2 regions of the Stenotrophomonas sp. Ker107b genome follow, and region 2 is predicted to be linked to the other one. Evidence: riboswitches for the same ligand, from Rfam matches in the RefSeq annotation. Region 2 holds a riboswitch; the other holds the start of a gene.
The links. Region 2 has a riboswitch for glycine ahead of ACWV8V_RS13695 (trimeric intracellular cation channel family protein). Riboswitches for the same ligand answer to the same signal wherever they lie in the genome.

Region 1 (14,956 bases), on a different contig from region 2:
AAATGACCTCGGCCCAGTGGCTGTCCTCGACCTACATCAACGACGATTCCGAGCGCGTCGCGGCCAAGGCCAACGAACGCTGGCTCACCGTCCTCAACGGCTGGATCACCCAGGCCGGCCAGTACGACGGCCAGCCGATGAGCGAAGACACCAAGCGCCAGATCCACCTGCTCAAGCTGATGACCTCCATGCCCGCCCCGCGCGACCCGGCCAAGCTCTCCGAGCTGACCCGCATCGCCAGCCGCATGGAAGGCGCCTACGGCGCCGGCAAATACTGCACCGATGAAGCCAACCCCCAGACCTGCCGCCAGCTCGGCGATCTGGAACAGGTGCTCGCCCGTAGCCGCGACTACGACAAGCAGCTCGACGCCTGGCAGGGCTGGCACGGCACCACCAAGCCGATGCGCGCCGATTACGAGCGTTTCGTCAGCCTGGTCAATGAAGGCGCCAAGGAAATGGGCTTCGCCGACGCCGGCCAGATGTGGCGCAGCGGCTATGACATGCCCGCCGACCAGATCGGCCCGGAAACCGACCGCCTGTGGGACCAGGTCAAGCCGATGTACGAGCAGCTGCACTGCTATGCCCGCACCAAGCTGGACGGCACGTACGGCAAGGACAAGGCCGAGGTCAATGGCGGCCTGATCGCCGCGCACCTGACCGGCAACATGTGGCAGCAGGACTGGTCCAACCTGTGGGACCAGCTGGAGCCGTATCCCGGTGCCGGCAATCTGGACATCACCGCCGCACTGGAAAAGCAGTACCAGACCAACCTCAGTGGCGCACTGGCCAAGGCCGGCAGCGGCGCGAACGTGGAAGCGCTGTACAAGGCGCAGCGTGATGCCGAACTGCGCACCGCCAAGCAGATGACCGAGCGCGCGCAGGACTTCTATGTCTCGCTCGGCATGCCGGCGCTGCCGAAGTCGTACTGGGACAAGACCCAGTTCATCAAGCCGCTGGACCGTGATGTGGTCTGCCACGCCAGCGCGTGGGACATGAACATGGAAGGCGACGTGCGCACCAAGATGTGCATCAAGCCGAACGAAGAAAACTTCACCACGATCTACCACGAGCTGGGCCACATCTATTACGACCTGGCCTACAACCCGCTGCCGCCGTTGTTCCAGGGCGGTGCCAACGATGGATTCCATGAGGCGATCGGCGACACCATCGTGCTGGCGATGACCCCGCAGTACCTCAACTCGATCGGCCTGGTCGACGCCCCGCAGGAGAGCCGCGAGGCGACCATCAACGCGCAGATGCGCATGGCCCTGAGCGGCGTGTCGTTCCTGCCGTTCGGCCTGATGATCGACCGCTGGCGCTGGGGTGTGTTCGATGGCTCGATCACCCCGGACCATTACAACCAGGCGTGGTGGGACCTGAAGGCCAAGTACCAGGGTGTGGCGCCGGCCAGCGCACGCGGTGAGGAGTTCTTCGACGCCGGTGCCAAGTACCACGTGCCGGGCAACACCCCCTACACCCGTTACTTCCTGGCGCGCATCCTGCAGTTCCAGTTCTACAAGGGCCTGTGCGATGCCTCCGGCTACAAGGGCCCGCTGCACCAGTGCAGCTTCTACGGCAACAAGGAAGCCGGCCAGAAGTTCTGGGCGATGCTGAGCAAGGGCGCCAGCCAGCCGTGGCAGGCCACGCTGAAGGAAATCACCGGCGGCGACAAGCTCGATGCCGGCCCGATGATCGAGTACTTCACCCCGGTCAACGAATGGCTCAAGCAGCAGAACCAGGGCCAGATGTGTGGTTGGCAGGTACCGGCGGCCACCGCTGCGGCCCCGGCCGCACCGACGGCGCCCGCGGCACCGTAACCGGTTGGGCCGGGCCCTGCCCGGCCGCAGTCCGCAATGAAAAAAACCGGCCGAAAGGCCGGTTTTTTTGTCCGTGACGCTTTGGCCTGCGTCCGGCCTCGATGGGCCGGGAGCACGTGCAACCACGCGTGGCGTGGCGCTACGACTTGGGTTTCAGGGCAGCCGCCAGCTCGGTCTTGAACTGCTCGAAATCCATGCCATCGGCCTTGGCCTCGGCGTGCGCGGCATCCTTCAACGCATCCGAGTACACCAGCCGGACAGGAGTGCCCTGCCGCTCGTGCAGCTCGGCGGCCTGCATGATCAGGGCCAGTACCCGCGCCGCGCTGGGCGTCTGACCGGCAATGCGGCCATCCATCCCCAGCACCCATTCTCCGTCGCGGCGGACGATGCCGGCCAGCAGCGTACGCTGCTGATCGCGCAGCTCTGCGTGCGGCTCAACCGGCGGGGTGGCGGCCTGCTCGCGGTTGGCGGCCTGGGTTTCACGACGCCGGCGGATGTCGCGGCGCAGTTTGGAGGTGGTCGACATCAGGGACTTCCGGACTGCATGAAAGGGCAAAGGATACCGCACGGGTCCTGATGGTCCCGCCAGCTGCGTGGCCTACTCGATGGGCGTCAGTACTTCGCGGCGGCGCTCGCAATACCGCTCCCAGTACCAGAACGAGCCGCCCAGTGCGAAGAAGCCCATGTAGCCCAACGCCAGATGTACCGGACTGCTGCTGAGCATCGGCGAGACCACACCGGCCACGACGGTGTTGATCATCAGCTGGATGAACATCTGCATCGAGGACGCCAGGCCGCGCTGGTGCGGGTACATGTCCAGCACCGCCAGCGCCAGCACCGGGAAGATCAGCGCCATGCCCACGCCGCCCAGGAAGATCGGCATCACCGCCCACGGCAGCGCGATCTGCTGCACGGACAGCACGTAGGTGATGTTGAGCACGGCCGACACTGCGCACAGACCGAACCCGATCGCGATCTGCCGCTGCGGCAGGATCCGCCCGGCCATCCGCCCGGACAGGAACGAGCCCATCGTCATGCCGCCGATGGTCGGAATGAACAACCAGGCAAAACCGCCCTCGCCCAGCTTGAGGTGCTGCATCACCAGCACCGGCGCCGAGGCGATGTACAGGAAAATGCCGGAGAAATTCAGCGCACCGGCAGCCGAAAGCCGCAGCAGGCGCGCGTTGGAGCCCATGCGGGCATAGCTGCGCAGCAGTTCACGCATCGACAGTGGCGTGCGCGCCTCGACCGGGTGGGTTTCCGGCAGCCACTTGCCCGTGGCCAGCAGCAGGACCACGCCGAACAGCACCAGGAACCAGAAAATCAGCGGCCAGTCGCCGCCGCCGAGCAGGATCCAGCCACCGATGATCGGGGCGATCGCCGGGGCCACGCCGAAGATCATCGAGACCTGGCTCATCAAGCGCTGCGCGTCGGCACCGTGGTACAGATCGCGGATCACGGCGCGGCCGACGATCACACCCACACCGGCAGTCACGCCCTGCAGTGCGCGGAACACCAGCAACGTGGTCATGTCCCGCGACAGCGCACAGCCGATCGAGGCGCCGATGAACAACACCAGCCCGCCGATGATCACCCGCTTGCGGCCGAAGGCATCCGACAGCGGGCCGTGCGCCAGGCTCATCAGGCCATAGAACAGCAGGTAGACGCTGATGGTCTGCTGCACCGCGACCTGGTCCACCTGCATGCGCTCGCCCAGCAACAGGAAGGCCGGGAAAATGGTGTCGATCGAGAACGGACCGAACATCGCCAGGCCTGCAAGCAGCAGGGCCAGACGGCGGGTCGAAGGTGAGGCGGGCGTCATGCGGGCTTCCGTCAGCGGCCATGCGCACTGCACGGCGGGCGCCTGGCCCGGAACGGGCGGCGCCAGATGAATACGAGGATCCGTTGATCATAGGCCTTTGCCGACCCCGGCACCATGCCCGGCGGCGGTTTCCGGCGTCCATGCGCCCCCGTATTCAGGTGCCGGAAAGGCCCAGTGGGCCGAAGCGCTGGGCTATAATCGCCGGGCTACATGGTGGGAGAAGCGGACACCCGCTGCCGAAGGCGCAACGCCCGTAATCGCTCAGGCCCGATACCACCCGCATCAAAACTCTGGAGAGACCGGCGAGTGCCGGCGCCGAAGGGGCACGAAGTCCGCAGATGCGCGCTTCCAAACTCTCAGGCAAAAGGACAGAGGGGCACCCAGGAAGACCGCAAGGTCCGGTGGATCGCTGTCGCCCGCGACGCGCCCTGGCCCCGGCCGCCTTCCGAACGTGCGTGCCCACTCTCCGAGATGCCAGCCATGTCCCAGAACACCCCCTCCCTGCGCGAGCTTGAACACAGCCACGCGTTCGTCGAACGCCACATCGGCCCCAACGACGCTGAAATCGCGCAGATGCTCGACGTGGTCGGCCACGCCTCGCTGGACGCGCTGACCGATGCGATCGTCCCGGCCGGGATCAAATCGCCGGCACCGCTGGACCTGCCCGAGTCGCTGACCGAAGTGCAGGCACTGGCCAAAATCCGCGCCATCGCCGACAAGAACCAGGTGTTCCGCACCTTCATCGGCCAGGGCTACTACGGCACGCTCACCCCGAACGTCATCCTGCGCAACGTGCTGGAAAACCCGGCGTGGTACACCGCCTACACCCCGTACCAGGCCGAGATTTCGCAGGGCCGCATGGAAGCGCTGATCAACTTCCAGACGCTGTGCGCCGACCTCACGGGCATGGAGATCGCCAACGCCTCGCTGCTGGATGAAGCCACCGCCGCCGCCGAAGCGATGACGCTGGCCAAGCGCTCGGCCAAGTCGAAGTCCGATACGTTCTTCGTGCACGACGCCGTGCACCCGCAGACGCTGGAACTGCTGCGCACCCGCGCCGAGCCGATGGGCATCGTGCTGCGCGTGGGAACCCCGGCCGAGGCGATGGAAGCCGAAGCCTACGGCGTGCTGCTGCAGTACCCGGATACCTTCGGCCATATCGGCGACTACAAGGCGCTGGCCGATGCCGTGCACGCGCGCGGTGGCCTGGTCGCCGTGGCCACCGATCTGCTGGCGCTGACCCTGATCGCAGCCCCCGGCGAATGGGGCGCGGACATCGTGGTCGGCAACTCGCAGCGCTTCGGCGTGCCGTTCGGCTTCGGTGGCCCGCATGCCGCCTTCATGGCCTGCCGCGATGCCTACAAGCGCTCGATGCCGGGCCGCCTGATCGGCGTCTCTGTCGACGCGCAGGGCAACGCTGCCTACCGCTTGACGCTGCAGACCCGCGAGCAGCACATCCGCCGCGAGAAGGCGACCTCCAACATCTGTACCGCCCAGGTGCTGCTGGCGGTGATGGCCTCGATGTACGCCGTGTACCACGGCCCGGAAGGCCTGACCCGCATCGCCCGTCGCACCCACCGTCTGGCCGCGATCCTGGCCGCCGCACTGCGCGGCGCCGGCGTCAACGTGGGCGAGCACTTCTTCGACACCCTGCACGTCAAGGATGTGGACGCCAAGGCGATCCACGCCAAGGCGGCGGCGGCGCGCATCAACCTGCGTGCGATCGACAGCGATGCGGTCGGCATCAGCCTGGACGAAACCGCGACCCGCGCCGACATCGTCGCGCTCGGCCAGCTGTTCGGTGCCACGGTCGACGTGGATGCACTGGATGCGGCCACCGCCGATGCGTTGCCGGCCGATCTGGTGCGCACCAGCGACTTCCTGACCCACCCGGTGTTCAACACCCACCACAGCGAACACGAACTGCTGCGTTACCTGCGCTCGCTGGCGGACAAGGACCTGGCGATGGATCGCACCATGATCCCGCTGGGCAGCTGCACCATGAAGCTCAACGCCACCGCCGAGATGATCCCGGTGACCTGGCCGGAATTCGCCAATATCCATCCGCTGGCCCCGGCCGATCAGGCCACCGGCTACAAGGAACTGATCGACGGCCTGGAAGCGATGCTGGTCGAGTGCACCGGCTATGACGCGGTCAGCCTGCAGCCGAACTCCGGCGCGCAGGGCGAGTACGCCGGCCTGCTGGCGATCCGCGCCTACCACCGCTCGCGCGGCGAAGGCCATCGCGACGTCTGCCTGATCCCGGATTCGGCGCACGGCACCAACCCGGCCTCGGCCCAGATGTGCGGCATGAAGGTCGTGGTGACCAAGACCGATGCCAACGGCAACGTCGACCTGGACGACATCCGCATCAACGCGGAGAAGTACAGCGACCGCCTGGCCGCGCTGATGATCACCTACCCGTCCACGCACGGCGTGTTCGAGGAAGAAGTGGTGGAGATCTGCGAGATCGTGCACCAGCACGGTGGCCAGGTGTACACCGACGGCGCCAACATGAACGCCCTGGTGGGCGTGGCCAAGCCCGGCAAGTGGGGCTCGGACGTGTCGCACCTGAACCTGCACAAGACCTTCTGCATCCCGCACGGCGGCGGCGGCCCGGGCGTCGGCCCGTGTGCGGTCAAGTCGCACCTCGCCCCGTTCCTGCCGAAGGTGCTGGGCGGCGAAGGCGATGTCGGCATGGTCAGCGCGGCCAGCTTCGGCAGCGCCTCGATCCTGCCGATCAGCTGGATGTACATCACGCTGATGGGCACCGCCGGCCTGCGCAAGGCAACCCAGGTGGCCCTGCTCAACGCCAACTACATCGCCAAGCGCCTGGCCCCGCACTTCAAGACCCTGTATACCGGCCGCAACGGCCTGGTGGCGCACGAGTGCATCCTGGACGTGCGACCGCTGGAGAAGACCTCCGGCATCGGCGCCGAAGACGTGGCCAAGCGTCTGATCGATTTCGGCTTCCACGCCCCGACGTTGAGCTTCCCGGTCGCCGGCACGCTGATGGTGGAACCGACCGAGAGCGAATCGCTGCACGAACTGGACCGTTTCATCAACGCGATGATCCAGATCCGCGAGGAAATCGCCGCGATCGAAGACGGCCGTCTGGACCGCGAGGACAACCCGCTCAAGCACGCCCCGCACACCGCCACGGCGGTCTCGGCCAGCGAGTGGGCCCACGCCTACCCGCGTGAGCTGGCGGCCTTCCCGCTGGCCAGCCTGCGCCAGCAGAAGTATTGGCCGCCGGTGGCGCGCGTGGACAACGTCTACGGCGACAAGAACGTGATGTGCGCCTGCATCCCGGTCGATGCGTACAAGGAAGACGAGGGCGTGGAGGTCTAAGCCTCTCTGCCCTGATGCAACAGCAGACGGCCCGCGCAAGCGGGCCGTTTTTGTTATGGGCTGCTGCCGACTCCCCGACTCCCCGACTCCCCGACTCCCCGACTCCCCGCCTCCCGGCTCCTGCGCGCCGTGGAGGAGAGCCGCCTTTGGATTCTGCCGGCTGGGCGGGGGTGTGTGGGTTCGCGGGACTCGCCGTGAATCCGTCCATGGAGGCTCATGTCGCGCCATCCATGGCGCTCATGGTCCCGCCAACCCACACACCCCCGCCCTCGACAGTTTGTCGGCCGCCCATGAAAAAACAAACGCAGATGCCCTGCGGCGGAGATGAGCGTCAGTACGTCATGCCGTCGTCGCGTCGCGTTGTAGTCAATCACCTGGGCATCAGCATCAGCATCAGCAACTGCATTGGCGTTGGCGTTGGCGTTGGCGTTGAACATCGAGCACTGTGCGTCGTGCATCGAGCACTGAGCATTGAGCTGAGCGCTGAGTATCTAGATTCGAGAAGTGAGCAGCGCAGCACCAGCTCGGCAGCGTTCTGCGTTCTGCGTTCTGCTTTTGACTTCCCATTGCCCACCAGCCCCCTGTCAAAGGGTGGGCACGGGTGGGTTGGCGGGACCGTATGCCGCCATGGATGGCGGCATACGAGCTTACATGGACGTACTTGCAGCGGGTCCCGACAACCCACCCGTGCCCGCCCAGGCAAGCGGAGTCACGAACCTGCGGCTGTTGGCTATTGGCTGCTGGCTGTTAGCAGTTGGCAATCAGCTACCCCGACCAGCACGCACCCGGCGCGCAATCTCACTGCTCGCCGCTATCACCGCCGTCAGCGCCGCCATCGACAGGAACTGCAACCGCGTATGCGCCTCGGACAACAGCAGACCGAAAATCAACGCCAACACCCCCAACCCGATCACCGTCAGATACGGATACCCCGCCATCCGGAACGGCAACCGCGTCCCATCCCGGTTCGCCCGATGGCGCAGAATCAACTGCGACAACAACGAAATCGTCCACACCAACAGACACGTCGAACCCACGATGTTGAGCAGCACCGGCAACACCTTGTCCGGGAACACCAGCTCCATCACCGTCGCCGCAAAACCGAACAGCACACTGGCCAGCACCGCGATGATCGGCACCTGGCGCGGATCGGTCCAGCCCAGCACCGCCGGCGCCTCACGACGCTGCGCCAGCGAGTACATCATCCGCGACGCGCCGTAGAGATTCGCATTGAGCGCCGACAGCAGCGCGATCACCGCGATCAGCGTGATCGCCGTCGCCGCGCCCGGAATCTTGGCCGCTTCCAGCACGGCAGCGAACGGCGACTTCAGCGCCTCGCTGGTCCACGGCACCACCGCGATGATCACGCTCAGCGAGCCGATGTAGAACACCAGGATGCGCCACGCCACGGTACGGATCGCGCGGGCGATGCTGCGCTCGGGATCTTCGGTCTCGGCCGCAGCCACCGCCACGATCTCGGTACCCCCGAAGGCGAACACCACCACCAGCAGCGCCGCGCCGATCCCGGCCAGGCCCTTGGGCATGAAGCCACCGTGCTCGGTGAAGTTGCGCAGGCCCGGCGAGGCCACGTCCGGCAGCCAGCCCATCAGCAGGGCCACGCCGATCAGGATGAAGCCGATGATCGCAGCCACTTTGAGGATCGCGAACCAGAATTCGAACTCGCCGAAGTTCTTCACTCCGAGCAGGTTGATCGCCGTGAAGAACAGCATGAAGGCCAGCGCGGCCATCGGGACCGGGATCGCCGGCCAGACCGTCGCCAGCAGCCCAGCGGCCCCCACTGCCTCGGCGGCGATGACGATCACCAGCTGTACCCACCACAGCCAGCCGACCGTGGCACCGGCGGTGGCACCCATGGCGTCGGCGGCGTAGACCGAGAACGCGCCGCTGGTCGGCTTGGCCGCGGCCATTTCGCCAAGCGCGTTCATCACGATGATCACCAGCGCGCCGGCGACCAGATACGACAGCAGCACCGCCGGTCCGGCGGCCTGGACGCCCACCCCGGAGCCGAGGAACAGGCCAGCGCCGATCGCGCTGCCCAGGCCCATCATGATCAGCTGGCGGGGCTTGAGCGCGTGCCCGAGGCGGGTATCGGCGGGCGGAGTGGCAGGAGCCGGAGTCTGGGATGCGGGCATCGGAATCGATTGGCGGGCAACAAGTGCGACACCATACCCTGTCGGCCGCGCGACGGCATAGGCCACAAGCCCCACCCCGGCTCAGGCGGCCGCGCGCTCGCTGATCTGGGCGCGGTAGGCGCGTGGCGACAGCCCGACCTCGGCCTTGAACTTGCGGGTGAACGCGCTCTGGTCGGTGAAGCCGCAGGCCTGGCCGATGCTGGCGATGCTGTCCGGGCCATGCAGCAGATGCACCGCCATCTGGATGCGCAGCCGGGTCAGCACCTGCTGCGGGGTCATCTGGAACACCTTGCGGAAGGTGCGCTCCAGTTTGGACAGCGAGAACCCGGTGATGTCCAGCAGGGTCTGCATGCGCACGTTCTCGGCGTAATGCGCATTCAGATGCGCCAGCGCGAGGCGAAGCTGTTCGTACTGCGTGCCCAGGCTGTCCTTCTGGCCCAGATCGCGCGAGATCCCGATCAGCCCGCGGATCTGCCCGTCCACCACCAGCGGCCGCTTGCAGGTCAGGCACCAGCCCGGCTCGCGGTTGGCGAACAGATGCAGCTCCATCAGGTTCTCGATGACCTTGCCGGCCAGCACCTGCTCGTCCTGGGTGGCGTAATCGGCGCCCAGCCCGGTCGGGTAGATCTCCGCTGCGGTGCGCCCGATCACGTCCTTGCGGGATTTCAGCCCCAGCCGACGCAGCATGGTCTGGTTGATGTGCGTATAGCGCCCGTCGCAGTCCTTCATGAAGAACAGGACGTCCGGGATCGCATCAAACAGGGCTTCGATGTCGGCAGGTTCAACGCGCATGCGGCGGGGAAAGACAGAAGGACACGCGATCAAGGATACCCGCCCGGGCGCCGTCGACCCAGCGCCGAAGCGCCGCATGTGAAGCGCGGGTGCAAGCGGTGCCGCCTTTTCGCACCCTCGATTAACGCCCCGGCCGCCAGTGTGAAGCGATCCCCCTTCCCGCCAGCTCCCGGAGTCGCCTCATGGCCGCCAGCAAGAAAAGCACGAAGAATGCCCCTGCACCCGCCGTCGATGTCCGTGGCGAAGGGGATGAACTGCACCAGCGCGCGGGCAACGGCCATCCTGTGCTGACCACCAACCAGGGCATCCCGGTCGGTGACAACCAGAACTCGCTGCGCGCCACGCCGCGCGGGCCGACGCTGCTGGAAGACTTCATCCTGCGCGAGAAGATCACCCACTTCGATCATGAGCGCATCCCCGAGCGCATCGTGCATGCGCGAGGAAGCGCCGCCCATGGCTACTTCGAGCTGACCCGCTCGCTCGGCGAGTACACCCGCGCCCGTATCCTCAGTGAAGTCGGCGTGCGCACGCCGCTGTTCACCCGTTTCTCCACCGTGGCTGGCGGCGCCGGTTCGGTGGATACCCCGCGCGATGTGCGCGGCTTCGCGGTCAAGTTCTACACCAAGGAAGGCAACTGGGATCTGGTCGGCAACAACATCCCGGTGTTCTTCATCCAGGACGCGATCAAGTTCCCCGACCTGATCCATGCGGTGAAGATGGAGCCGGACCGTGCCTTCCCGCAGGCGGCGAGCGCGCACGACACCTTCTGGGATTTCGTCTCGCTGATGCCCGAGTCGATGCACATGATCATGTGGGCGATGAGCGACCGCACGATCCCGCGCTCGCTGCGCACCATCGAGGGGTTCGGCATCCACAGCTTCCGGCTGATCAACGATGCCGGCGAATCGACGTTCGTCAAATTTCATTGGCGACCGAAGCTGGGCATCCAGTCCACGGTGTGGGACGAGGCGGTCAAGCTGCAGAGCGCGGACAATGACTTCCACCGCCGCGATCTGTTCGAGGCGATCACCGCCGGCGACTTCCCCGAGTGGGAACTGGCCGTGCAGCTGTTCACTGAAGAACAGGCCGAGGCGTTCCCGTTCGATCACCTGGATTCGACCAAGATCATTCCCGAGTCGCTGGTGCCGCTGACCGTGATCGGGCGCATGGTGCTGGACCGCTGGCCGGACAACTTCTTCGCCGAGACCGAGCAGGTCGCCTACTGCCCGGCCAACGTGCCGCCGGGCATCGACTTCAGCAACGATCCGCTGCTGCAGGGTCGCCTGTTCTCGTATCTGGATACCCAGCTCAGCCGACTGGGCGGGCCGAATTTCCACCAGATCCCGGTCAACGCGCCCAAGTGCCCGTTCGCCAACCACCAGCGCGACGGCCACATGCAGATGAACATCCCGAAGGGACGGGTCGCCTACGATCCGAGTTCGCTGCAGGGCGACAGCCCGCGTGAGAGTGCCGACGGCTTCCCCAGTCACGCCACCGCCCCGGATGACGGCCGCAAGGGGCGCGTTCGCGCGGAGAGCTTCGCCGATCACTACAGCCAGGCCCGCATGTTCTTCCGCAGCCTGGAGGCGCCGGAGCAGGCGCATCTGGCCTCGGCGCTGGTGTTCGAGCTCTCCAAGGTGGAGACGGTCAAGGTGCGCGAGCGCACCGTGAGTCACCTGCGCAACATCGACGATGCACTGGCCAAGCGCGTGGCCGACGGTCTGGCGATGCCCGCGCTGCCCGAGCCGGCGGCCACGCAGACCCCGGCACAGGATTTCCCGAAGGCGCCGGAAGTGCGCATCATCGGCCGCACCAAAGACCTGCTCAAAGGCCGCTGCATTGGCATCCTGTTCGACGAAGGCTCCGACGCGGCCTTGATCGCCAACCTGCGCAAGGCGGCCGACAAGGCCGGGGCGAGCGTCAAGCTGGTCGCGCCCAAGATCGGTGGCGCCAAGCTCAGCGACGGCAAGACGCTGGCCGCCGATGGTCAGCTGGCGGGCACGCCCTCGGTGGTGTTCGATGCGGTCGCCGTGGTGCTCAGCAATGATGCTGCCAAGAAGCTGAGCAAGGAATCGGCCGCGATCGATTTTGTCAGCGACGCCTGGGCCCATCTGAAGGCGATCGCTGCCGATGACGGTGCACAGGCGCTGCTGAAGATTGCCCGGGTCGGCAACGATGCCGGCGTGGTCGAGGCGGAGGACGCCAAGGCCTTCCTGGCTGCGGCGGCCACCCGCCAGTGGGCGCGTGAACCCAAGGTGCGCACGCTCGCCTGAGCCGTGCGCGGTGCGCCGTGCTGATCTAGCGCGGCGCGGGTGGCGCCGGGGCCTGTTTGGGCACCGGCGCAGGCTTCACGGGGACGGCCATCGACTGCAGCCGACGGATCGAGCCGATCGGCACGGCTTCGGCACGCCGCTGCGCCGGCCACCACAGGAACACGAATGCGCTGCTGGAGCCCAGCAGCTTCGCAGTGCCGGGCAAGGTGGCGCTATCACCGTTGAGCATCACCTGGACCGGCGTGCCTCCGTTGCCATCCCGGATGGCTTCGGCCTTGTTCAACGCATACAGTGCGGCGCCGATGGCCATGAAGCAGACCACCCCCATGCACATGCCGGTCAGGGGGCGCAGCCCGGAAAACTCCCAGTTCATCCACGGCGATTCGGAGAACAGCATCCGCCATCCCCAATGCCGCGCACGCAGGCGTGCCACTTTGGCCGGGTTGCGCCGCCGCAGTGTTTCCGGCCAACCCAGCAGCACCGCCAGCAGTGCGCCCAGCAGCAGGATCAGCACATAGGCTGGATCGCGCAGACCGGCGACCAGGAAGTCGCTGACCTGCAGGTAATCGAGAATCGACAGCCGGAACTTGAAGTAGAAGAAATAGCTCGACCACAGCCCCAGCGCGGACAGGAACACGTAGCCCGCACTCACCATCAATGCCGGTTCCTGGCGCAGCAGGCGCCAGATCACCGCGACCATCGAGTCTTCGTTGCCATGCGTGACCGGCAGCAACGACCAGTCGGTCGGCGTCTGATCCGCCGCTGATGTCTGCGACTCGCCGCCAGCGGCCGTCGCGATGCCCTCGTCCCTGTTCCCCATTCGCCCCTCCCCGTTCAGCAGAGCATCGCGCACTTTGACGGTGGACGGAAGCGGGCGTGGCAGTGGGCGGATGGGGTGCGAGGACCGCCCCGCTTCAGTGCACGCTGAAACTGGCCACCGTGGCGTGCTCGGTTCCCTCGATGCGCAGGTCGATGGCGAAGCGGTCGCACAGCCGGTGCACGATCGCCAGGCCAAGGCCGAAGCCGGCACTGCCTTCGCCTTTGGCGAAAGGCCGCACGATCGTGTCAGGGTCACCGGCCGGGGCGGTGTTGCGGATGCGCAGGCGTCCGGCCGCGACATCGATGTGCACCGCCCCCTCCCGCGTGTGCGCGAACGCATTGCCGACCAGGTTGGCCAGCACCATGTGCAGCACCGGCCCGGGTACCGCCAGGCGAACGTCACCGGGTACATCGACCCGCACCTTGACCGGCTTGCCCTCCAGCAGCGCGGCCTGCTCGACCACCACCTGTTCCAGCACCGGCAGCACCGCCAGCGGCCGCGCATCCTGTTCAACGCTCTCTTCGCGGGCCAGGGTGAGCAGGGTGATCACGGTCTGTTCGAGCTGACGCGCCGAGTGCTGCACATGCGCCAGCTGCAGCCGTCCGGCCACGGACAGCCCCGGTTCGTTGGCCAGCTGTTCGGTCGCGCTGCGGATCACCGCCAGCGGCGTGCGCAGCTCATGACTCGCATCCCGGGTAAAGGCATGTTCGCGGGCAACAAAGGCGCGCACCCGCCCGGTCAGGTTGTCCACCCCCCGCGCAAGGACGCCGATTTCATCATCGGGGAAGTCGCGCGCGAACCCGACGGGCAGTCGATCCGGTGCCATCCCATCGACCAGTGCGGCCAGTCTGGACAAGGGACGCGTGGTGCGTCGTGCCAGCCACGCACCGGCCAGCACGGCAACGACCACCACGGCCAGCCCGGACCAGGCCAACAGACCCAGAATCTGGCGGCGCATCGGCCGCACCACCAGCTGCTGGCTGACCTCGGCGACCAGCCATCCGGGTGTACCGGCGCCGCCCGGTTGCAGCGCGCGCAGGTGATAGTGCCGTCCCTGCGTACCGGCGAACTCGTGGCGCCATGGCTCGGCATCGAACGCGGTTTTCAGATCGGCCGGGAACGTGGCACTGCTCTCGTGCACGGTCATGAACGCGTTGCGCGGCGACGACCAGCTGCCACCCGCGGCCCGCTGATCCAGCTGCTGCTGCGCTTCCTGTTCGAGCATCGCATCGAAGAAGCGATCCTCCACGCTGTACACGAACACCGCCACGTACAGGCCGAACAGGCTGGCCACCGCCAGTGCGAACACCGCGAAGGCCAGCATCAACCGGTTGCGAAGGCGATGCACACGGGTCGTCATGCGTCGGCCTCCAGCTTGAAGCCGACATCGTGCACGGTCTTGAGCATGGGCCGATCGAACGGTTTGTCCAGGACCTGGCGCAGCAAGTACAGGTGCGAGCGCAGCGGGTCCGATGGTGGCGCCTCATCGCCCCACAGACGACGGATCAGCTCGCTGCGGGTCACCGTGCGCGGCCATGCCTCGGCCAGCAGCACCAGCAGGCGATACGCGGTCTGCGGCAGCCCAAGCACTTGGCCGCGGCGAGTCGCGCTGCCGCTGCGGCGATCGATATCCAGCGAGCCGATGCGCAGCACGTAACCCTCGCGCCGCTCATGCCGGTGCGCCAGCGCCAGGCACCGCGCCAGCAGCTCCTCACCGGCGAACGGCTTGACCAGATAGTCATCGGCACCGGCCTGGAAGCCGACCAGCTTGTCGGCCAACGTGTCGCGCGCGGTCAGCATCAGGATCGGGATGTGGCGGTCGGCCTGCTCGCGCAGATGGCTGCACACGCGCAGGCCATCCATGCCCGGCAGGGTCAGGTCCAGCACCAGCACGTCCGGCGGCTCGTCCAGCGCCATCTGCAGCCCGC
Region 2 (14,956 bases):
CGTTGGCCGCCATCGACTCGGGGCTCGCGCCCGGCAGGCTGGCGCTGACGTTGATCGCCGGGTAGTCGACCTGCGGCAGCGGCGCGACCGGCAGCAGGCGCAACCCGAGCAGGCCGGCCAGTACCACCGCCACTGCCAGCAGCACGGTGGCGACGGGATGCTGCACGAACCAGCCGATCGCCCGCGACAGCGGGCTCACGCCAGCGCCTCGTCAGCCTTGTCGGTCACCGGCGCGGGGCGCTGGCGGAAGCGGTCGAAGAACAGGTAGATCACCGGCGTGGTGAACAGGGTCAGCACCTGGCTGACGATCAGCCCACCGACCATCACCAGGCCCAACGGCTGGCGCAGCTCGGCGCCCGAGCCACTGGCGAACATCAGCGGGATCGCGCCGAACAACGCGGCCAGCGTGGTCATCAGGATCGGGCGGAAGCGCAGCAATGCGGCCTGATGGATGGCCTGGCGCGGCGCCATGCCGTGCTCGCGCTCGGCCTCCAGCGCGAAGTCGATCATCATGATCGCGTTCTTCTTGACCAGCCCGATCAGCAGCACGATGCCGATCACCGCGATCAGGTCCAGGCTGCGCCCGCTCACCAGCAGGGCAAGCAACGCGCCCACCGTGGCCGAGGGCAGGGTGGAGAGGATGGTGATCGGGTGGATGAAGCTCTCGTAGAGCACGCCCAGCACCAGGTACATCACCACCACCGCGGCCAGCACCAGCCACAAGGTGCTCGACAGCGAGGCGCGGAACGCATCGGCCGCGCCCTGCAGGCGAAGCTCTACGCTGGCCGGCAGGCCGATCGCGGCGCGGGCGCCTTCGATGGCATCCACCGCTTCGCCCAGCGATGCCTCCGGGGCGAGGTTGAACGAGAACGTCACCGCCGGGAACTGGCCGACATGGTTGATCAGCAGCTGCGCGGGGCGCTGTTCGATCCGCGCGATGCCGCCCAGCGGCACCTGCCGACCATCCGGGCCGGTGACGTGCAGGCGTGCGATCGCATCCGGGCCGAAGGCCACGTCCGGGCGCGCTTCCAGCACCACGCGGTACTGGTTGGCCTGGGTGAAGATGGTCGAGATCTGGCGCTGCCCGAACGCGTCGTACAGCGCATCGGCGATGGTCTCCACGCTGATGCCCAGGCGCGCCGCGGCGACCCGGTCGATCACCACATGTGCCTGCAGCCCTTGGTTCTGCAGATCGCTGGCGACGTCGGCCTGTGCCGGTGCCTGCTGCAGATGCTCGAGCAGGCGCGGCGTCCACGTCTCCAGCTGCGCGATATCCGGGCTGGTCAGAGTGAACTGATACTGGGTGCGGCTGATCCGGTCCTCGATGCCCAGTTCCTGGACCGGTTGCAGATACAGTTTGATGCCTGGGACATGCGCCACGCGCTGCTGCAGCCGCGCGATGATGGCCTGTGCATCGGCAGCGCGCTGTGCGTGCGGTTTCAATTCGATCAGAAGACGCCCACTGTTGAGCGTGGCGTTGTTGCCGTCCACGCCGATGAACGAGGACAGGCTGGCCACGTCCTCATCTTCCAGCAGCGCCGCCGACAAGGCCTGCTGGCGCTGCGCCATCGCCTGGAAGGAGATCGACTGCGGCGCCTCGCTGATGCCCTGGATCAGCCCGGCATCCTGCACCGGGAAGAAGCCCTTGGGCACCCACACGTACAGCAGCGCCGTCAGCACCAGCGTGGCGACAGTGGCGGCCAGCATCAACGGCTGGCGCTGCAGCACCCAATGCAGCTGGCGATCATAGACCGCCACGACGCGGTCGAACGGGTCGCCCTGCTGCGCCGATTCCTGCCCATCGGCATCGCGACGGGTCGCATGGCCGGCCTTGAGCAGGCGCGCGCACATCATCGGCGTCAGCGTCAGCGAGACCAGCAGCGAGATGCCGATCGCCACCGCCAAGGTGATCGCGAATTCGTGGAACAGCTTGCCGACCACGTCGGCCATGAACAGCAGCGGGATCAACACGGCGATCAGCGACAGGGTCAGCGAGATCAGCGTGAAGCCGATCTGCCTGGCACCCTTCAGCGCTGCCTGCATCGGCGTGGCACCGCGCTCCAGATGACGGGCGATGTTCTCCAGCATCACGATCGCATCGTCCACCACGAAACCGGTGGCGATGGTCAGCGCCATCAGCGTGAGGTTGTTGAGCGAGAAGCCGGCCAGCAGCATCACCCCGAACGTGCCGACCAGCGACAGCGGGACCGCGATGCTGGGAATGATCGTGGCCGGGATGTTGCGCAGGAACAGGAAGGTGACCATCACCACCAGTGCGATCGCGATCAGCAGCTCGTGCTGCACGCCACGGATCGAGGCGCGGATCGATTCGGTGCGATCGCTGAGGATGGCCACATCCACACCGGCCGGCAGCGAGGATTGCAGCTGCGGCAGCAGCGCACGCACCTGGTCGACCACGGCGATCACGTTCGCGCCGGGCTGGCGCTGGATGTTGATCAGCACCGCCGGGGTGGTGCCCGACCACGCGGCCAGCTGGCGGTTCTCGGCGCCATCTTCGATGGTGGCGACATCGCCCAGACGCAGCGGTGCGCCATCCTTCCAGGCCAGGATCAGGGCGCGGTACTCGGCCACCGAGCGCATCTGATCGTTGGCATCGAGCATGATCGCGCGGGTCGGCCCGTCGAAGCTGCCCTTGGGCATGTTGACGTTGGCCGTGCCGATCGCGGTGCGGATGCTGGCCATGCTCAGCCCGTTGGCGGCCAGCGCGGACGGATTGACCTGGATGCGGACCGCCGGGCGCTGCCCACCAGCGAGGCTGACCAGCCCGACCCCAGGCAGCTGCGAGAGCCGCTGCGCCATGCGGGTATCGACCAGATCGTGCACCTGCGGCAGCGAGAGGCCCTGCGAGGTCACTGCCAGGGTCAGGATCGGGGTGTCAGCCGGGTTGACCTTGCGGTACACCGGCGGCACCGGCAGATCGTCGGGCAGGAAGCTGTCGGCGGCGTTGATCGCGGCCTGCACTTCCTGCTCGGCCACGCCGAGCGCGACCTCCAGCGAGAACTGCAGGGTGATCACCGACGCGCCGCCGGAGCTGGTCGAGGACATCTGCTTCAGGCCGGGAATCTGCCCGAGTTGCCGTTCCAGCGGCGCGGTGACCGCGCTGGTGGTGACGTCCGGGCTGGCGCCGGGATACAGCGTGGTGATCTGGATGATCGGGTAATCGACCTGCGGCAGTGCCGCGACCGGCAGCAGGCGATAGGCCATCACGCCGGACAGCAGCAGCGCCACCATCAGCAGCGTGGTCGCGACCGGGCGCTCGATGAAGGGGCGCGAGAGGTTCATGCGCCGGTCCGCGGCGGGTCCTGCTCCACCACCTCGACCTTGGCGCCTTCGCGCAGGCCGTCGATGCCTTCCACCACCACGCGCTCGCCCGCCTTGAGGCCTTCGCGCACCGAGACGCGTTCGCCATCGGCCGGGCCGAGCACCACGGTGCGCAGCGACGAGGTGTCATCGGCCGCGATCACGTAGACGTAGCTGCCCTTGCTGCCGAACTGCACGGCGGCATTGGGAATCACCACCGCATCACTGCTGCTGACCTGCAGGCGCACGTTGACGAACTGGTTGGGGAACAACGATTCATCCGCGTTGGCGAACTGCGCGCGCAGTTTGAGCGTGCCGGTGGCGGTATCGATGCGGTTGTCCAGGCTGGAGAGCACGCCATCGCCCAGCGCGGTGCGCTCCTCGCGGTCCCAGGCTTCCACGGTCAGCTGCGGATTGGCGCGTGCGGCAGCCACCACCGCCGGCAGGTCCGGCTCGGGCACGGTGAACAGCACGCTGATCGGGGTGGTCTGGGTGATGGTGGCCAGCGGCTCGGTATCGCCACTGCGCACCAGGTTGCCGACATCGACGTTGCGCAGGCCCATACGCCCGGCCACCGGTGCGGTGATGCGGGTGTACTGCAGCTGCAGGCGTGCTTCATCCACCGCCGCCTGGTCGGTCTGGCGACGGCCCTGCAGCTGGCGCACCTTGCTCTGCTGATCACTGAGGTCCTGCGCGGAGACGAAGTGCTTGCTCTGCAGTTCGGCGAAGCGCTTGAGCTGGCTTTCGGCATTGTCCAGCTCGGCCAGGTTCTGCTGCTGGGTGCCCAGCGCACGCGAGAGCTGCACCTGGAACGGGCGCGGATCGATCTCGGCCAGCAGCTCGCCGGCGGTGACGTGCTGGCCCTCGGAGAATGCCAACCGAAGCAGTTCGCCATCCACGCGGCTGCGGATGCTCACCGTATGCAGCGGGGTCACCGTGCCCAGCGCTTTCAGGCGCACCACCAGATCTTCCTGCGTCGCAGTGGCCACACGCACCGGGGTCGGCTGCGGCCCCCCGGACGGGCCGGCGGCCGGGCCGGGCGCGAGCAGTTTCCATGCAGCGATGGCGGCCAGGCCGACAGCGGCAGCGATCAACAGCGGTGTGACCAAACGACGGCGAGACGACGGGGGCGTTGAAGCGGACATACGCATCCTGCGCACCCTCCACCGGAGCAGTGCGTCCATGGGGACCGGCCGACGGCGGCAGGTCAACGGGGGAGAGGGTGTCTGGCGGGGCAGCGGGTGGTACACCGCCGCGTGGCTGGATGCCGTTCGAATGGAACGGGAGCGCCATGATACAGGGCCGGGCCGCTCAAGCTCCCGTGACCTTGGTCATGCCCGCGGGTGCGTCAATGCACCTCGTCGCGGTACACGAACTTCGGCATTTCCCACTTGAAGTGGATGGCCAGCAGGCGGAACAGGAAGCCGCCGCCCAGGCACCACAGCGTGGCGGCGTTGAGTGACACGCCGAGTTCCAGCAGGGTCAGGTAGGCCGCACCGGTGAGCAGGGTGATCACGGCATACAGTTCTTTCTGGAAGATCAGCGGCACCTCGTTGCACAACACATCGCGCAGCACGCCGCCGAACGCACCGGTCAGCATGCCGGCGATCAGGATGATCGGCACGGTGTGCCCGCCTTCGCGCGCGACCGCGCACCCGATCAGAGTGAACGCGATCAGGCCCAGGCCATCGAGCACCAGGAAGGTGCGCCGGAAGTGATGCATCCAGCGCGCCACCCAGGTCGCGATCAGTGCTGCGCAGATGGTGAAGCCCAGGTACTCCGGGTGCTTCACCCAGCCCAGCGGGTAGTGGCCGAGCACGATGTCGCGCAGCGAGCCGCCGCCGAGCGCGGTGACGCAGGCGATGATGACCACGCCGAACAGGTCCATGCGGCGGCGGCCGGCCGACAGCGCGCCGGTCATGGCTTCGGCCGAGATGGCGATGAGGTAGATCAGGGAGAGCAGCATGGGGGGGCTCCGGGAAACACGTCAGGCGGGGACGGAAACGCGCACGCATCACGCCAGCGCCGCTGCACTGTCGTGGGGTGGGATTCCGTTGCCGCTCCCGCTGTCCTTTTGCCTGAGAGTTCGGTGGCCAAGGCCACGTGCCCCTTCGGCGGGTCATTGAAGACCTCTCTCCAGATCGGCGTGTCGGATGCATGGTTGGTGGCTGTGCAGCCACCGGCCTGAGCGATTATGGGAGCCTGCGCCTTCGGCGGGCGCCAGCGCGGCGCCTCTCTCCTGCATCCGGGGCGGATTCTAGCAGCCGCCGGGCCCGTGCCGGGGGATAATCCCGGTATGCCCGCTGAACCCGCCCTCTGGTACCTGTACCTGCTTGAATGCCGCAACGGCAGCTATTACGCCGGCATCAGCAACGACGTGGACGCACGCTTCCAGGCCCATCTCGCCGGCAAAGGGGCGAAATACACGCGGGCCAACCCACCGGTGAAGGTGCTGGCGATGCGCGCCTACCCGGACCGCGCGGCCGCGTCGAAGGCCGAGTGGCAGCTCAAGCGGCAACCGCGCGAGCGCAAGCTGGCGTGGCTGGCGCTGCCCGATCCCACGTAGCCGCGCGTGCGGGTTGTTCGGGCCTTCGTTGGCGGCATACCATCGACCCTCGTTCGTTGATCCGCTTGCCCAAGCCCTGGAGTGCCATGTCCCGCGATCTGTCGTTGTACCCGGAAGATGAGAATGGCGATGTGCTCTGGAACATGCTGCAGGACGGCGATGATCTGACGATTCCGCGCGAGGTGGATTTCGCGCTGATCTTCCCGACCCAGGATGTGGCGATCGCCTTCGCCGTGCACCTGCTCAAGAACGACCAGAAGGTGTCCTTCGCCGCCTACGAGGGCAACGACGACTACCCCTGGCAGGTGGTGGTGCATCCGCTGATGCTGCCGACCCACCAGAACATCGCCGGCTTCGAAGGTCTGCTGGCCAGCGAGGCGGTCTCCTACAGCGGCCAGGTGGATGGCTGGGGATGTCTGTCGCAGGGTTGATCAGGGCGTGGGCGGTCGTTTCGGCCGGCGATCGTCCTGTGCATCACCGAAGATGATCCGCGCGCTGCGCTGGTAGCTCCAGTACGCCACCGCCCAGTTCAACAGCACCACCACGCGGTTGCGGAAGCCGATCAGGAAGAACACGTGCGCGGCCAGCCAGAACCACCAGGCCAGCACCCCGGAGAGCTGCAGCCGGCCGAGGTGGACGATCGCCGCCATGCGGCCGATGGTCGCCAGGTTGCCGAAGTCCTGGTATTTGAACGCACCCGGCGCGGGCTTGCCGGCCAGGCGTGCCTGGACGGTGGTGGCCACGTGCTTGCCCATCTGCTTGGCCGCCGGCGCGACGCCGGGCACCGGCTTGCCGTCGGCCTGGGTCAGTGCCGCCAGGTCACCGGCAACGAAGATCTCCGGGTGGCCCTCCAGGGTGAGGTCAGGCTGCACCGGCACGCGGCCGGCGCGGTCCAGTGGCACGTCCAACGTACGTGCCAGCGGTGAGGCGGCGACACCGGCGGCCCAGACCACGGTGCGGGCCTCGACGAAGCGCTCGCCGAGCTGGAAGCCTTCGGCAGTGATGTCGCTGACCGGCGTGCCGGTGAGCACTTCCACGCCCAGCTTTTCCAGCTGACGGCGCGCCTTGAGCGAGAGCACCTCGGGGAAGGTGGACAGCACGCGCGGGCCGGCTTCGACCAGGCGGACCTTGGCCGAGGCGGGATCGATATGGCGGAACTCATTGCGCAGCGTGTGCCGCGCGATCTCGGCCAGGGTGCCGGCCAGTTCCACGCCGGTGGGGCCGCCACCGACCACGGCGAAACTCAGCCACGCCGCTTTGCGCGCGGGATCGGGTTCGGCCTCGGCACGCTCGAAGGCGAGCAGCAGCTTGCGGCGCAGCGCGATGGCATCGTCCAGCGTCTTCAGGCCCGGCGCATCGGCGGCCCATTCGTCGTGGCCGAAATACGCGTGGGTGGCGCCGGTGCACAGCATCAGGGTGTCGTACGTAATCTGCGTGCCATCGGCCAGCGTCGCGGTCCGCGCGGCCTTGTCGATGTCGGTCACTTCACCCAGGCGCACTTCGACATTGCGCTGGTGACCGAGGATATGGCGCAGCGGTGCGGCGATATCCGGCGCGGACAGGCCTGCGGTGGCCACCTGGTAGAGCAGCGGCTGGAACAGATGATGGTTGCGACGGTCCACCAGGGTGATGCGCACGTGCGCCGAGGCGAGGGCACGGGTGGCCCAGAGGCCGGCAAAACCGCCACCGATGATGAGCAGGTGGGGCGTGGGATCGCGGGTCATGCTTCACTCCTTGGCGGGCGCCGGCGGGGGGCGGCGCAGGTCGTCTCGTGATGCGGCCCATGGTCGCACGTGAAGCGCGATGTTCACGTCGATGGCCGATACTGGGTTCAGGGGCCATCGCGCTTGCCCGATGGCCGATCCGATCCTGCCCAGGAGACCGAGATGTCCGAACCGGAAAAGCGCATCGCCCTGTTGATCGATGCCGACAACGCGCCCTCATCCAAGATTGATGCGGTGCTGGCCGAAGTGGCCCGCTACGGCGTGGCCAATGTCCGCCGTGCCTACGGCAACTGGAAGAGCCCGCGGTTGAAAGGGTGGGAGTCCGTGCTGCACGAGTACGCGATCCGCCCCATCCAGCAGTTTGCCTACAGCCGCGGCAAGAACGCCTCGGACATGGCGATGGTGATCGACGCGATGGACATGCTGTACGCCCGCAATCTGGATGGCTTTGCGATCGTCTCCAGTGATGCCGACTTCACCCCGCTGGTGATGCGCCTGCTGACCGACGGGGTCAAGGTGTACGGCTTCGGCGAGAAGAAAACGCCCGAGCCGTTCGTCAACGCGTGCTCGAAGTTCACCTACATCGAAGCCTTGGGGCAGCCGCATGCGGCCGATCAGGAGGTGGAGCAGGACAACGAGGAAACCCGCCCGCGCAAGAGCGGCCCGGAGCTGCGTAATGACACCCGCCTGGCGCAGATGCTGCGCCGCGCGGTGACCTCGGCCGAAGCCGAGGATGGCTGGTCACACCTGGGCCCGGTCGGCAGTCAGATCGGCAACCAGGCCTCGTTCGATTCGCGCAATTACGGGTACGGCAAACTCAGCGATCTACTGGCTGCGACCGGCTTGTTCGAGATGAAGAAGGACGGCAAATCGACCTATGTGCGCGCGCTGCCCAAGAAGAGTGCGGCCAAGGCGACGAAGTAAGCGCTGGCCTCAACGCAGCAGCGCGGCCAGCGGGCGGGCCGTGCTGCCGTTGAAGCCATCGGAGAAGCCTCGCACGGCGTCAGGCAGCATGCCGCTGGCCAGCAGCAACAGCGCGGCGCTGAGCAGCAGATTGCGATGGTGGCGGCGATAACCGACCACCAGGGCACCGATGCCGGCAACGAGCAACACGATTTCGAGTGCGTAGAGGATCATTGTTTTTCATCCATGACATGACGGTGGGCCCGCCGTTGGGCGTATCGTAGCGGCACCGCGCGACCCCGCTGCCGCGCATCGAACGATACGGGAATCCGATCATGCTGAACATCTGGGGCCGTCGCAATTCCAGCAACGTGCGCAAAGTGCTGTGGTGTGCCGAGGAGATCGGCGCGCCGTACGAGTCGATCGAGGTCGGCGGTGCATTCGGTGGCACGCAGTCGCCGGAATACCGGGCGATGAATCCGAACGGGCTGGTGCCGGTGATCGAGGACCAGGGCCTGCCGCTGTGGGAATCCAACACGATCGTGCGCTATCTCTGCGCGCGCTACGCGCTGGGCACGCTGTACCCGGAAGACGTGGTGGCGCGCGCGCAGTCGGAGAAGTGGATGGACTGGACCACCTCGACCTTCGCCGGCGTGTTCCGCGATCTGTTCTGGGGCACGTTGCGGACCGCGCCCGCTGATCGGGATGAGGCGCGCATCGCTGCCGCACTGGTGCGCTCGGGCGAGTTGCTGGCGATGGCCGATGAGGCCTTGTCGCGGCAGCCGTATCTGTCCGGTGAGCAGTTCGCGATGGGCGATATCCCGTTGGGTGCCTTCATCTATGCCTGGTTCGAGATGCCGATCCAGCGGCCGGACCTGCCGCATCTGGCCGCGTGGTACGAACGGCTGAAGCAGCGGCCGGCGTATCAGCGTGGGGTCATGACCGCGCTGACCTGAGCGGCCGTGCCGACCCACGGTCGGCACCTGCCGGCCTAGTACAGATCCATCGGATCCACATCCAGCGACCAGCGCACCCTGCGTGCCTGCGGCAGCGCGGAGATCTGCGGCGTCACCTGATCCAGCACGCCATGCAGTGGGCGTCGCGCGGGTGAGGACAGCAGCAGCTGGGTGCGCTGGTAGCCGGCGCGGCGGGGCATCGGTGCCGGCATCGGGCCGTAGCGTTCCACCGCGGCATCGTCGGGAATCAACGCGCGCACCGCACTGAGCATCGCGTTGGCATGCTCCACCTGCTGCGCTTCGGCACGCAGCAGCGCCAGGTGCGCGAACGGCGGGAAACCGGCCGCTTCGCGCTGCTGCAGTTCCGCCTCGGCAAAGGCGTGATACCCACCGTTGACCAGCGTCTCCAGCAGCGGATGCCCCGGGTGGTGGGTCTGCAGCCAGACCTCGCCGGCATCCACCGCACGCCCGGCGCGGCCGGCGACCTGGATCAGCTGCTGCGCGAGTTTTTCACTGGCGCGGAAGTCGGCCGAGAACAGGCCTTCATCGATGCCGACCACCACCACCAGGGTCAGCTTCGGCAGGTCGTGACCTTTGGCGAGGATCTGCGTGCCGACCAGGATCCCCGCGCGATCGCCGAGCGAGGCCAGCTGGGTTTCCAACGCATCCCGCTTGCCGGTGGTGCCGCGGTCGATGCGGATCACCGGGAACTCCGGGAAGGCCTCGACCAGGTGTTCTTCCAGCCGCTCGGTGCCGATGCCCTGCGGCTGCAGCGCCAGGCTGCCGCAGTCCGGGCACGCCAGCGGCGCGGACTGGCGTGCGCCACAGTGGTGGCACTGCAGGCGCCGGCCGCCGGCATGCACGGTCATCGGCGCATCGCAGCGCTGGCACGGCGCGGTCCAGCCGCAGTCATGGCAGAGCAGCACGGGCGCATAGCCGCGGCGGTTCTTGAACACCAGCACCTGGTGCCCGGCCTGCAGATGCTGGGTGATGCCGGCCAGTACTTCCGGCGAGAGCCCATCGCGCAGCGGGCGTTTACGCACATCAAGCACGCGCACCACCGGCGGACGCGCGGCGCCCGCGCGCTGCTTCAGGCGCAGGTGGGTGTAACGGCCGGCATGCGCGTTGTGCAACGATTCCAGCGACGGCGTGGCGCTGCCGAGCACCACCGCCACGTCCAGTGCCTTGGCGCGTACCAGCGCGAAATCGCGTGCGTGATAGCGGATGCCGTCCTGCTGTTTGTAACTGCCGTCGTGCTCTTCGTCGATCACGATCAGGCCCGCATTCGGCAGCGGCGTGAACACCGCCGAGCGCGTGCCGACGATGACCTGTGCTTCGCCTCGCGCGGCGGCGGCCCACACGCGGGCGCGCTCGTTGTCGTTCAAGCCGGAGTGCAGCACATGCACCGGAATGCCCAGGCGGTTGCGGAAGCGCGACAGCGTCTGCGGGGTCAGCCCGATCTCCGGCACCAGCACCAGCGCCTGCTTGCCGCGCGCAAGGCACGCCACGATCGCCTGCAGGTAGACCTCGGTCTTGCCACTGCCGGTCACGCCATCGAGCAGATAGGCGGCAAAGCCGTCGGCGGACGTGATCGCGGCGATCGCCTCGGCCTGTTCGGCATTGGGCGCGGGGCCGCTGGCCGGCGACGCGACGGCCGGGCTGTGCGCCAGCGCGATCCGTTCGACCAGCTCCCGCTTGGCCAGCGACCGGGCAGCGCTGCGCCAGTCGTCCATCAAGGTATCCAGGCGGTCTTCGTTCACCACGCCCTCGGCCAGGCACGCTGCCAGGCGTTGCGGACGGGTACCGCTGCGCAGCTTGGGCTGCGGGTCGTGGCCGGCCGCCGTCAGCTGCCAGCCCCACTGATGGGTGTCCGGCACGGCCTCACCCCGCCGCAGCGGACCGGGCAGGGCCGTACTGATCACTTCGCCCAGCGGGGCATGGGTGTAGCGCGCCAGCCACTGCAGCGAGCGCCACAGCTCACCGGTCACCAGGGGCGTGGTGTCGATCCACTCGATCGCGGCGCGCAGGCTGCCGGGGTCTTCGACCTGGCCGATCCCGGCCACCACGCCGACCAGCTCCCGGGAGCCGAACGGCACCCGGACCCGTTGCCCGGTCATCCCCGGGTCCGGGGCCGGCCCGGGCGGCGGGGCGTAGTCGAACAAGTGCGGCAGCGGCACCGGCAGGGCGACGCGCAGGGTCGAAGACGAGGAGGTCATCGGGCCAGTGTAGCGGGCAGGGGCGGACCGGATCACGCCCATTCACCGTCTCAACCGGGTGCGCGCCGAATCATAAATCTCACCTAAATATCCGACTTGATTGGAGATTCAGGCTTATCCACATCTTCTGTGGATAAGTCTGTGCGCCACTGCGTATGTGACCGCCTTGCGTCAGGAACTTCCGACGTTCTGCTCAGGTTGGTCAAAAAATAGCCACGCAACAATGATCAATAAAAACAACAAGATAGCTGTGAAACAAAGTTGAAACAGCCTTGACGCGGGGCTCACGTGTGGTTCTACCCCGGTTTTACGTGGTGCTGTGCACAACCTTTTGCGCCGGAAGGCTTTGCGGACCGTGGCCGCTCACTGGAAATGAACATCCGCGCGCCGCTGGAGTGACGCAATCGCTATCATTTCCACACAATGATGGAGTTGCTATGACGGCTGCGCCCGCCCCCGTTTCTTCTACCGCAGCCGGCGCGCTGTCGGCGTTTCTCCGTGGCGTTGAACGCCGCGCCCTGGTCGTGGCCGAGCTGCAGTGCGGCGACCCGACCGTCGCCGAACAGGCGCTGGTCGCCGTCATGCGTGCCTTCGCCGGGATCGCCAGCGATCTGCCCATGGCCCAGTGGCCGGAGCGGTTCTGGTCGCTGCTGGTACACCGTGCGCCGTTGCGCGAGCCGGCCGGAGGCACCTGGCCCGCGTCGCTGGAGCACCTGGCCGGGCTGGCCGCGCCGGCGCGACTGGCGTTCCTGCTGCGGATCGGTGGCGGGCTGGATGAAGCCGCGGCCGCACAGATCCTGGATCTGCCGATGGCCGACTACCAGCACGCACTGGCCGATGCCTGCCCGCGCGATGCCCATGGCAACCCCGATGCCGCTGGCTGGCGCGCGCTGGCCGAACAGGTCCAACTGCGCATCCGTGATCTGCCGGCCACCCGCCTGCAGCGCCTGCAGCAGCCGGTGGCCGCGCCGGCCAGCCAGCAGCCCGATGCCCCCTCCTGGCGCACCCCGGTCAAGTCCGATGCGTCCACTCAGCGCCGCCCGGTCAAGCGCCAGCGTGGCCGTCGTTTCCCCTGGAAGGGCGTGCTGATCGTCGCGGTGACGGTGGGCGTGCTGCTTGGCGGGGCGGCATGGTGGAAGCACGCCCGCCAGGCCGGTGAGCCCGCAGCGGAGATCCCCGAGGGGGCGGTCGCCGATGACGCCCAGGTCACCGTGGAAGACCTGCCTGCCGACGACCTGCCAACCGTGGCCCCGACCGCCTCGCCCTACGCAGCTACGGACGCGGCGATGCTGGCCGATCCGGATCTGCCGACCGCTCGCGATGCCGATCTGTACGCCTGGTTCGCCGCAGGCGGTCCCGTGCCCGTGGACGAATCCCAAGCCCAGCCGAGCCGCCCTGAACCCGCTACCGCCGGCCTGGAGACGGCTGCCGCCGATGAGTAAGGCCGCCTTCCTGCTGATCGCCCTCGGGCTCTCCAGTGCGGCCATCGCCGCCCCCAACCGGGTCGAGGTGCCGCTGGCGGTGCCGGCCCCGCCCAGCGCCACGGCGCCGGCCATCCCGGCCACCCCCGCGGCGCTGGATCCGGCCCAGCTGCGCGAGCTGCGCAGCCGCTATGCCGCCTGGCAGGCCATGAGCGAGAGCGAGCGCGCCCGCGTCCGTGCAGCAGCGGCACGCGTGGCAGCACTGCCGCCAGCCCAGCAGCAGGCCTTGCGCCAGCGCTTCGCCGAGCAGGATCAACGCTTCCGCGATGGCTGGTTGCTGGGTCCTCAGCTCGGGCATGAATTCACCAAGCTGCAGGGCCTGTTCGGTTACCTGCCGGCCGAGCAGCGCCCGACCGCGCTGGCGGTGCTGCGCCAGCTCACGCCCTCCCAGCTCACCCAGCTGACCCTGGTCGCCCAGCGCACTCCGCCGCAGGACCGCGATCGCGTACGTGCCGAGTTCCTGGGCGTGGCCCCGGCTGCGCGCGACACCTGGCTGCGCGAGCACGTCGGCCACTGACGGCATCGCCCCGTTTACCTGAAAGCGCGGCTTTTCCCCGGCCGCGCGCGTAAGATGTCGGGCCGCAACCCGGTGCCTGTGCCTTCCGCGCGCGACCGTAGTTGCCGTCTGTGACGTCCATGTCTACCGCTTCCTCTACGCCGCGCCTCTCCCGGGAAGTGCGCGCCACCGGTCTGCTCGCGCTGCCGCTGGTTCTGGGCCATGTCTCCACCGGCCTGATCTCCTTCGTCGACAACGTGATCGCCGGTCACCACGGCACCCACACGCTCGCCGCCGTCACCATCGGCACGGCGCTGCTGTGGCTGCCCATGCTGATCCCGATCGGCACCCTGATCTCGCTGACCGCCTCGGTCTCTCAGCTGCACGGTGCTGGCCGCGAGCGCGAGATCGGCCCGCTGTTCCGCCAGGCGTTGTGGCTGGCGCTGGGCCTGGGCCTGATCATGTTCACCTTCCTCACGGTGGTGCCGCCGCTGCTGCCGGCGTTCGGCATCGCGCCGGACATCGTGCCCGGGGCGACCGCGTTCCTGCATGCGGTGCGCTGGGGCGGCCCGGCGCTGACGCTGTACTTCTGCATGCGCTACCTGAGTGAGGGCATGCACTGGACGCTACCGACCATGCTGCTCGGCTTTGGCGGCCTGCTGGTGCTGGCGCCGCTGGGCTATGTGCTCTGCTACGGCAAGCTCGGCTTCCCCGAGCTGGGCGCCGAAGGCCTGGGCATGGCCTCGGCGATCATGATGTGGCTGCAGGCCCTGTGCTTTGCCGGCTATCTCTGGAAGACCAAGCGCTTCGCCCATCTGCAGCTGTTCGCGCACTTCGAGGCGCCGCGCTGGAGCGCGATCTGGGAGCTGCTGCGGACCGGCCTGCCGATCGGTATCACCGTGCTGATGGAAGGTGGATTGTTCATCGTCACCGCGCTGCTGATCGGGCGCCTGGGCGCGACTGAAGCGGCGTCGCACCAGATCGCCATCAACGTGGCCCAGCTGTGCTTCATGATCCCGATGGGTGTGGCCGAAGCGACCACGGTGCGGGTCGGCCATGCGGTCGGCAGCGGCAACGGGCTGGGCGTGCGCCGCGCGGCGATCGCCGGGCTGCTGATCATCCTGGGCACCCAGACGCTGTCGGCGCTGGTGCTGCTGCTTGGCCATGACGCCATCGTCGGGGTCTACACGAACGATCTGGGCGTGGCTGCCCTGGCCTCGACCCTGCTGTTGTATGCGGCCGCATTCCAGTTCCCGGATGGCGTCCAGGTGCTCTCGGCCGGCGCGCTGCGCG

Region 1: another riboswitch for glycine. It lies ahead of gcvP (aminomethyl-transferring glycine dehydrogenase); the one in region 2 lies ahead of ACWV8V_RS13695 (trimeric intracellular cation channel family protein).

Annotation. Positions count from the first base shown of each region.
Region 1 is NZ_JBSPHX010000004.1:312-15,267, forward strand. Features, by position in the region: gene ACWV8V_RS17325 (M2 family metallopeptidase) at 1-1,817, shown strand, start outside; gene ACWV8V_RS17330 (hypothetical protein) at 1,957-2,343, opposite strand; gene ACWV8V_RS17335 (multidrug effflux MFS transporter) at 2,416-3,639, opposite strand; glycine riboswitch at 3,920-4,021, shown strand; gene gcvP (aminomethyl-transferring glycine dehydrogenase) at 4,111-6,990, shown strand; gene ACWV8V_RS17345 (amino acid permease) at 7,752-9,143, opposite strand; gene ACWV8V_RS17350 (AraC family transcriptional regulator) at 9,225-9,935, opposite strand; gene ACWV8V_RS17355 (catalase) at 10,118-12,208, shown strand; gene ACWV8V_RS17360 (hypothetical protein) at 12,234-13,028, opposite strand; gene ACWV8V_RS17365 (sensor histidine kinase) at 13,123-14,388, opposite strand; gene ACWV8V_RS17370 (response regulator transcription factor) at 14,385-14,956, opposite strand, start outside.
Region 2 is NZ_JBSPHX010000002.1:862,729-877,684, forward strand. Features, by position in the region: gene ACWV8V_RS13680 (efflux RND transporter permease subunit) at 1-199, opposite strand, end outside; gene ACWV8V_RS13685 (MdtB/MuxB family multidrug efflux RND transporter permease subunit) at 196-3,303, opposite strand; gene ACWV8V_RS13690 (MdtA/MuxA family multidrug efflux RND transporter periplasmic adaptor subunit) at 3,300-4,415, opposite strand; gene ACWV8V_RS13695 (trimeric intracellular cation channel family protein) at 4,670-5,287, opposite strand; glycine riboswitch at 5,380-5,471, opposite strand; glycine riboswitch at 5,480-5,573, opposite strand; gene ACWV8V_RS13700 (GIY-YIG nuclease family protein) at 5,618-5,887, shown strand; gene ACWV8V_RS13705 (ribonuclease E inhibitor RraB) at 5,974-6,318, shown strand; gene ACWV8V_RS13710 (NAD(P)/FAD-dependent oxidoreductase) at 6,319-7,611, opposite strand; gene ACWV8V_RS13715 (NYN domain-containing protein) at 7,774-8,535, shown strand; gene ACWV8V_RS13720 (hypothetical protein) at 8,545-8,748, opposite strand; gene ACWV8V_RS13725 (glutathione S-transferase family protein) at 8,850-9,470, shown strand; gene ACWV8V_RS13730 (primosomal protein N') at 9,506-11,686, opposite strand; gene ACWV8V_RS13735 (hypothetical protein) at 12,124-13,128, shown strand; gene ACWV8V_RS13740 (DUF3106 domain-containing protein) at 13,121-13,684, shown strand; gene ACWV8V_RS13745 (MATE family efflux transporter) at 13,804-14,956, shown strand, end outside.